Regions from separate parts of the Metabacillus sp. 113a genome, predicted to be linked through region 2. Evidence: predicted binding sites of a transcription regulator. Region 2 holds the regulator's gene; each other region holds the start of a gene.
What was found. The regulator LexA, encoded in region 2, represses DNA repair genes until DNA is damaged. The targets are predictions, from matches to a motif close to CGAACATATGTTCG.
Positions count from the first base shown of each region.

Region 1 (2,269 bases), on a different contig from region 2:
GGAAAAGCAGATGGAATATTTTTTTCTTAGCCAAATTCTTCAAAAATACGAACCATTTGACGAACTCACAGAAAAAGCATTAAGAGCAGCACTGGACCTTCATGGAGAAGAAGCAGACCGGAATACAATGAGCGAGCTTATGAAAGCATATGAACAGCTCACTCCATTTGAAGAAACAGAAGAGGTCTTAAAAAGTCTTAAAGGCAGACAAACGTACATTTACTCGAATGGTACGAAGAAAATGCTTGATCCTTTGATTGAACATAACGGCTTAACAGACTGGATCGGAGCTTTAAGTGCAGATGAAATCCGGCAGTATAAACCCTCACCGGCCGCCTACAGCTACGCGATGGAAAAGCTCGGGCTGAATAAAAAAAACATTTTATTTGTTTCATCCAATCAATGGGACATTGCAGGTGCCGCAAGCTTCGGATTCAGAACAGCCTGGATCAACCGGAAAAACGAACCCGTCTCAAGCCTCGGCTATCATCCAGAATATATTTTCAGGGACCTGAAAGGCCTTGAAGCTGTTCAATGATGAGAGGCCTGCATGCAAAACTTTTTTTTCCGTGATAGAATAAATCTATTACTATACAGGGAAGAGGGAGTTACCCAATGCTGACGAAGGCGATCTTGGCATTGATTTTTCTATTTGTTCTCGTTGTGCTCTTTACGAGAGTCACATACAGTTATATTGTCGGAACGTTGCTGACTGCGGCATTAATTATTGCATCCTACCTTAAGGGCTACACCCAGTTTGATTACATCGTGGGGCTGGATGCTGTATCCCTTGTAGCCGGAGCCATGTATGCGAGGAAAATGACGCGAAAGCCAAACCATTTGAATAAATAGACACAGGCGCTGTCTAAAAACCTTTCAAAGAGAAGCAAGCCCGGGAAAGCTGATTGAGCATTCCCGGGTATTTTAATTTGATTATGTCTATTCCCAAAGGTTCGTTCCCCTTTTCAAACCCGTCCCTGAAACCTATAACGCGCAGCAGTCTCCTTTGCATTATTGCATTGAGTAATCTCCGCCATTGCAAATAGAGAAAATACCCCCCAATTACCGAACCAAAAAGCAAAGCAGCTGCCTTTCGGCTTGATTAACTTTCCCTCTAAAACAAAAAAGCCGAAGCGGGCACCCTCTTATGTGCCGGAATTTCTGATTAAAAAGATTGCAGAACACTAAAAGCGGGAAACCTGTAAGACAGAATGAAAAAATACCGCAAACGTCAGTTCGTATGTTTGGAAAAACTTCCACGGACTATGGTAAAATATGATTACGATATTGCGTGAATTGGAGGCCTTTTTGTGGAACAGCGCTTTGAATTAGTTTCGAAATATCAGCCGGAAGGGGATCAGCCTGCGGCTATTAAAAAACTGGTTGAAGGAATTAATGAGGGCAAGAAGCATCAGACGCTTCTTGGTGCAACAGGAACGGGGAAAACCTTTACTGTTTCAAACGTCATTAAGGAAGTAAACAAGCCAACGCTTGTCATTGCCCACAATAAGACGCTGGCCGGCCAGCTCTACAGCGAGTTCAAAGAGTTTTTCCCGAACAACGCTGTAGAGTATTTTGTGAGCTATTATGATTACTACCAGCCGGAAGCCTATGTTCCGCAGACGGATACCTTCATCGAAAAGGATGCAAGCATCAATGATGAAATTGATAAGCTGCGCCATTCGGCCACGACTTCATTATTTGAGCGCAGAGACGTCATCATCATTGCCAGTGTATCCTGCATCTACGGCCTCGGTTCACCGGAGGAATATAAAGAACTCGTCGTTTCGCTGCGGACCGGAATGGAGCTTGAGCGCAACCAGCTCTTAAGACGCCTTGTAGATATCCAGTATGAACGGAATGACATCGACTTCAAGCGCGGAACGTTCAGAGTGCGGGGAGATGTAGTGGAAATTTTTCCGGCTTCAAGAGATGAGCACTGCATCCGGATTGAATTTTTCGGAGATGAAATTGACCGGATCCGCGAGGTGGATGCATTGACGGGCGAGATATTGGGCGAGCGCGAGCATGTCGCTGTCTTCCCTGCATCCCACTTCGTCACAAGAGAAGAAAAAATGCGCGTAGCCATTGAAAACATAGAAAAAGAGCTGGATGAAGAATTAGCCAAAATGCGCGAGGCCGGTAAACTGCTTGAGTCCCAGAGGCTTGAACAGCGGACACGCTATGATCTTGAGATGATGAGAGAAATGGGATTCTGTTCAGGCATTGAAAATTACTCCCGTCATCTTACATTGAGGCCTCCAGGCTC
Region 1 covers NZ_JBNILJ010000004.1:115,829-118,097, forward strand. Annotated here, with positions in the region: gene ACQCVE_RS08830 (haloacid dehalogenase type II) at 1-538, shown strand, start outside; gene ACQCVE_RS08835 (DUF2198 family protein) at 616-852, shown strand; gene uvrB (excinuclease ABC subunit UvrB) at 1,311-2,269, shown strand, end outside.
Region 1: a site for LexA is predicted at 1,226-1,239, ahead of uvrB (excinuclease ABC subunit UvrB). Genes of this name have one in related genera too.

Region 2 (2,269 bases):
TCCAGCGGGATTACGGCAACCGTTCTGAAAGAAAGAACGCACGTTTTAAGTATACAGTCGACCGCCTCGGCCTGGAAACCGTGAAAGAGGAGCTGGAAGAGAGGCTCGGCTGGAAGCTCGGGCAGCCTGAAGATTTTCATTTTGACCATAACGGGGACCGTTATGGCTGGGTGGAAGGAACAGAAGGCACATGGCATTATACGTTGTTTGTAGAAGGCGGCCGTGTGGCGGACTTTGAAGGTTACCAGCTTAAGACAGGCTTAAAAGAGATCGCGAGAGTGCATACCGGCGATTTCCGCCTTACTGCCAATCAAAATGTTATCATCGCGAATGTAGCTGCTGAAAAGAAGGCGGAAATTGAAGGGCTCATTCAAGCATACGGCTTAACAGACGGAGCCCATCACTCTGCACTCCGCCGGAGTTCGATGGCATGTGTAGCACTCCCGACATGCGGTCTGGCTATGGCCGAGGCGGAGCGTTACCTTCCAGAGCTGATCAGCAGGATTGAAGAAATTGTGGATATAAACGGTCTTCGGGGAGAAGAGATCACCATCCGCATGACCGGCTGTCCGAACGGATGTGCCCGCCATGCACTGGGGGAAATCGGCTTTATCGGAAAAGCTCCCGGAAAGTATAACATGTACTTGGGAGCAGCCTTTGACGGCAGCCGGCTCAGCAAAATGTACAAAGAGAACATTGGAGAAGAAGAAATTCTGAATGAGCTCGGGCAGCTTTTGCCCCGCTACGCAAAGGAAAGAGAACAAGGAGAACATTTTGGGGATTATGTCATCCGTGCCGGCATCATCGGGGCAACGACTGACGGAACCAACTTTCATGCGTTATAAAAAAGAAGATGGCTGCCAGCCATCTTCTTTTTATGCAGAAAAAAAGCCTGTCCTGACGAACAAGGCTCTCAATGCACCGTACGATATACGCCAATCACTTTTCCTAAGATTGAAACATTCCGCAGGATAATAGGCTCCATGGATGAATTTTCCGGCTGAAGCCTGATATAATCCTTTTCTCTGAAAAAGCGCTTGACGGTTGCTTCATCATCTTCCGTCATGGCGACCACGATCTCTCCATTATTAGCAGACTGCTGCTGGCGGACTATCACAAGGTCTCCGTCCAGAATTCCCGCTTCAATCATACTGTCTCCTACAACTTCAAGCATAAATACATGGTCATCAGGAGGGACCAGACGTTCGGGCAGCGGGAAATATTCTTCAATGTTTTCTACTGCTGTAATAGGAACCCCTGCTGTAACCTTCCCGATAATCGGGATGTTGACAGCGCTGCTTTTTGGAATTTCCAGTTCTTCGTTCAGTACTTCAATCGCTCTCGGCTTAGTGGGGTCTCTCCGTATCAATCCTTTATTCTCGAGCCGCGCAAGGTGGCCATGCACGGTAGAGCTTGAGGCAAGGCCTACGGCCAAGCCAATTTCACGGACGGAGGGAGGATAGCCTTTGCTTTTGACTTCCTGTTTAATAAATTCCAGAATGTCCTGTTGCCTTTTTGATAGTTTGCTCATCCTTAGCACCTCAGAGTAAGTAATTTATAGTTATTATAGCATGATTTACCTGCATATACAAACATAAGTTCGAAAACCTCTTGACTGGGAATGTTTGTTCGGATTATAATGAATTTATCAAAATACGAACAAACATTCTGGAGGGATTCAAATGTCTAAAATTACATTTGCTTACATTTCTGTTTTCGCACTTCTTGTTGGAGGAATTTTATACGCAGCCGCTGATAAAGGGAACAGCAGCCTGCTTGAAAAATATGCTAAAATAGAAATCCGTGAAGGCGATACGCTGTGGGATCTTGCGGAAGAGCTCAAAGGCAGACATGATCTTACAAGTACTGAATTCGTGGAGTGGGTCAACAAGGAGAACAGGATGACTTCCCTCGTCATTAAACCTGGCGAAGAGCTGTATATACCGGTTAAAAAAGAAGAAGTGTATAAAATAGATGCGAAGATGATAGCTTCAGAAGAGTAGGTGGTTGTTTGAAAGCGATAATTTACTGCAGGGTGAGCACAGATAAGGCAGAACAGGAGACATCGCTGCAGAGGCAAAAGGAAGAACTCTCCTCGCTTGCAGAAGAGCACGGGATGGAACCGGTGCAGACCATCATGGAGAAAGCCAGCGGCTATGAAATAGAGAGAGAGGGGATCCTTACCCTTCTTGATGCGGTGAAAAAAAGAGAAGCAGAGGCGATACTCATTCAGGATGAGACAAGGCTTGGGAGGGGCAGTGCCAGAATG
Region 2 covers NZ_JBNILJ010000001.1:589,462-591,730, reverse strand. Annotated here, with positions in the region: gene cysI (assimilatory sulfite reductase (NADPH) hemoprotein subunit) at 1-845, shown strand, start outside; gene lexA (transcriptional repressor LexA) at 914-1,531, opposite strand; gene yneA (cell division suppressor protein YneA) at 1,683-2,003, shown strand; gene ACQCVE_RS03145 (YneB family resolvase-like protein) at 2,012-2,269, shown strand, end outside.

Region 3 (2,269 bases), 390 kb from region 2:
TGCTTCTCCCGGTCGGGCTGAAACAGGTTAAGCTGGCTTTCCGCGTCCTCTTCAATATTGGAAAGAGCAATTGAAATTTTGCGGACCGTTTTTCCATCATAAAATTCATCAAACAGCTCAAGACACGTGCGGTAGAGGTCCATCGTAATATTGGTCGGCTCCTCCATCGTCCGCGAGCGGTAAAAACCTCCGCCGAGCTCATCCTTGCTGTATCCGACTCCGAAGCTGACCGTTCGGCCGGCCCGGTAGTGATGGCGGGCCCTCCGAGCTACTTCCTCGCACATTTCAAGGATCACATGCCTGATTTCCTTTGGATCGGTATAATCGCGCATCAGAATCTGGCTTTTGCCGAAGCTGATCTGCCCCTGCAAAATCGGTTCGCCAATATCAGAGAGATCCACCCCCCATGCATGATAATAAAGCTGATTTCCCATGATGCCGAATTTTTTCTCCAGCCGCTCAAGCGGGTAGCGGGCGAGCTGGCCGATGCTGAAAATCCCCATCCGGTTCAGGTTTTTTTCCATTCTGCCGCCAATGCCCCACATTTGGCTCAAAGGCTTTAGATTCCAAAGCTTCGTTTCTACGTCATCATAGGTCCATTCCGCCACACCGGTCTTTTTCGCCTCGATGTCAAGGCAAACCTTGGACAGCAGCATATTCGGACCGATGCCGATTGCACATGGAAGCTGGAATTCCCGCTCCATTTCACTTCTGATTTTCCAGGCGATTGTGGTCGCATCCCCCCAAAGGTGCTCCACCCCGTCTACTTGAATAAAGCTTTCATCGACGCTGTAAATGTGGATTGCCTCCCGCGGAACATACCGGTGAAACATTTTGGAAAGCTCCGTTGAAATCCGGATAAACATCGCCATCTTCGGATTTACCACATGAATCCGGGGATCGTCCGGAATTTCAAACTTTCTTGATCCTGTTTTAATATTGAAATCCTTTTTCAGCCGGGGAGATGCGGCCAGCACCACGCTTCCCTGCCGTTCGGTATCACCGACTACAGCAAGATAGCACGTGTGCGGATCAAGCCCCATCAGAACCGCCGCGCAGCTCGCATAAAAGCTTTTCATATCAATGCAAAGAATTTTCTTTTTGGGAAGCTGGTCATACTCCATCTCACTTACCCCTCCAACAAGAATGTGTGTTCGTAGTTCTATTATACCGCTAATCATAATCGAATAAACGTTCGTGTTCAATGGTAGTTTTTGGCGAACAGTGAAAAACTGCATGATAGCAGGCAAAAAGAAAGCCTTCCTGGGGGGAAATCTTTTTTCAGGCAGAAGGAATGGCTTTATAACAGGGGAAATAGCAAGCAGCTGTGACGTTGCAAAAAGCACCGCTGGAGAATAGGCTGATCTGTTCATTCAACCATTATGGACGGAACTTTGGGAAGATGAAGAACCGGCGCAGGAGTATTAAGAGTGTAAATCCATCATTAATGGAATATAATGGTATAAAGGGTGAGGAGGGATAATATGGCAAATTCCGTTAGAAATGGGATTGTTTATTTCGTATTTTTACTTGTGGCGGGATGGTTCTTATATAGCGGTGTGCGATTCGGAATGGTGTTAGAAAAGGAAGCGAAAGAAATTTATGACCTTAGAACATTTTCAGCGTTTCAATATCTCTTCCCGGTTGCAGCCGGGATGCTGTTTGCAGCTCCAGAGCTGATACTGGACATCTGGCGGGAAGGGCGCTGGAAAATCGGGTGGCTAAAGCTCCTGATCATTGGCCTGCCGCTTGCATACTTGACCGGAGCAAACCTTCAATTTCTTACCGGCGAGCACCTCCTGCCTTTTCCAGGTTTTCTCACAGGAGGCTATGGGACATTGCAAAATCTCATGATCAGCTCGATCTGCGGAACGGCTTTCGGATATATTCTCCTTTCAAGTGTAAGAAAGCAGCCCCGATAAGAGCTGCTTTCTCTGCAATCATTTTCCTGCCCAAACGTCTTTCGCAACACGGCCCTGCTGCTGCAGATCAGCGAGCCACTCGGCCGCTTCTTCTTCGGATGAATCTCTTTCGGCCTGGTAGATTTCTTTCATTGCCGCTTCCACATCCGGTGCCATTTTGCTGCCATCCCCGCAAATGTATAGATGTGCATGCTGGTCAAAAAGCGATATCACTTGAGATGCATGTTTTTTCATAAGATGCTGCACATACGTTTTCGCTTTCCCATCCTCCCGGGAGAAAGCGGTATGAAGGATTACGAGCCCATCCCGTTCTGCTTCTTTCAGTTCCTCTTCGTAAAGAAAGTCGT
Region 3 covers NZ_JBNILJ010000001.1:202,281-204,549, reverse strand. Annotated here, with positions in the region: gene ACQCVE_RS01035 (DNA polymerase thumb domain-containing protein) at 1-1,124, opposite strand, end outside; gene ACQCVE_RS01030 (hypothetical protein) at 1,485-1,922, shown strand; gene ACQCVE_RS01025 (bifunctional cytochrome P450/NADPH--P450 reductase) at 1,941-2,269, opposite strand, start outside.
Region 3: a site for LexA is predicted at 1,185-1,198, ahead of ACQCVE_RS01035 (DNA polymerase thumb domain-containing protein). Genes of this name have one in related genera too.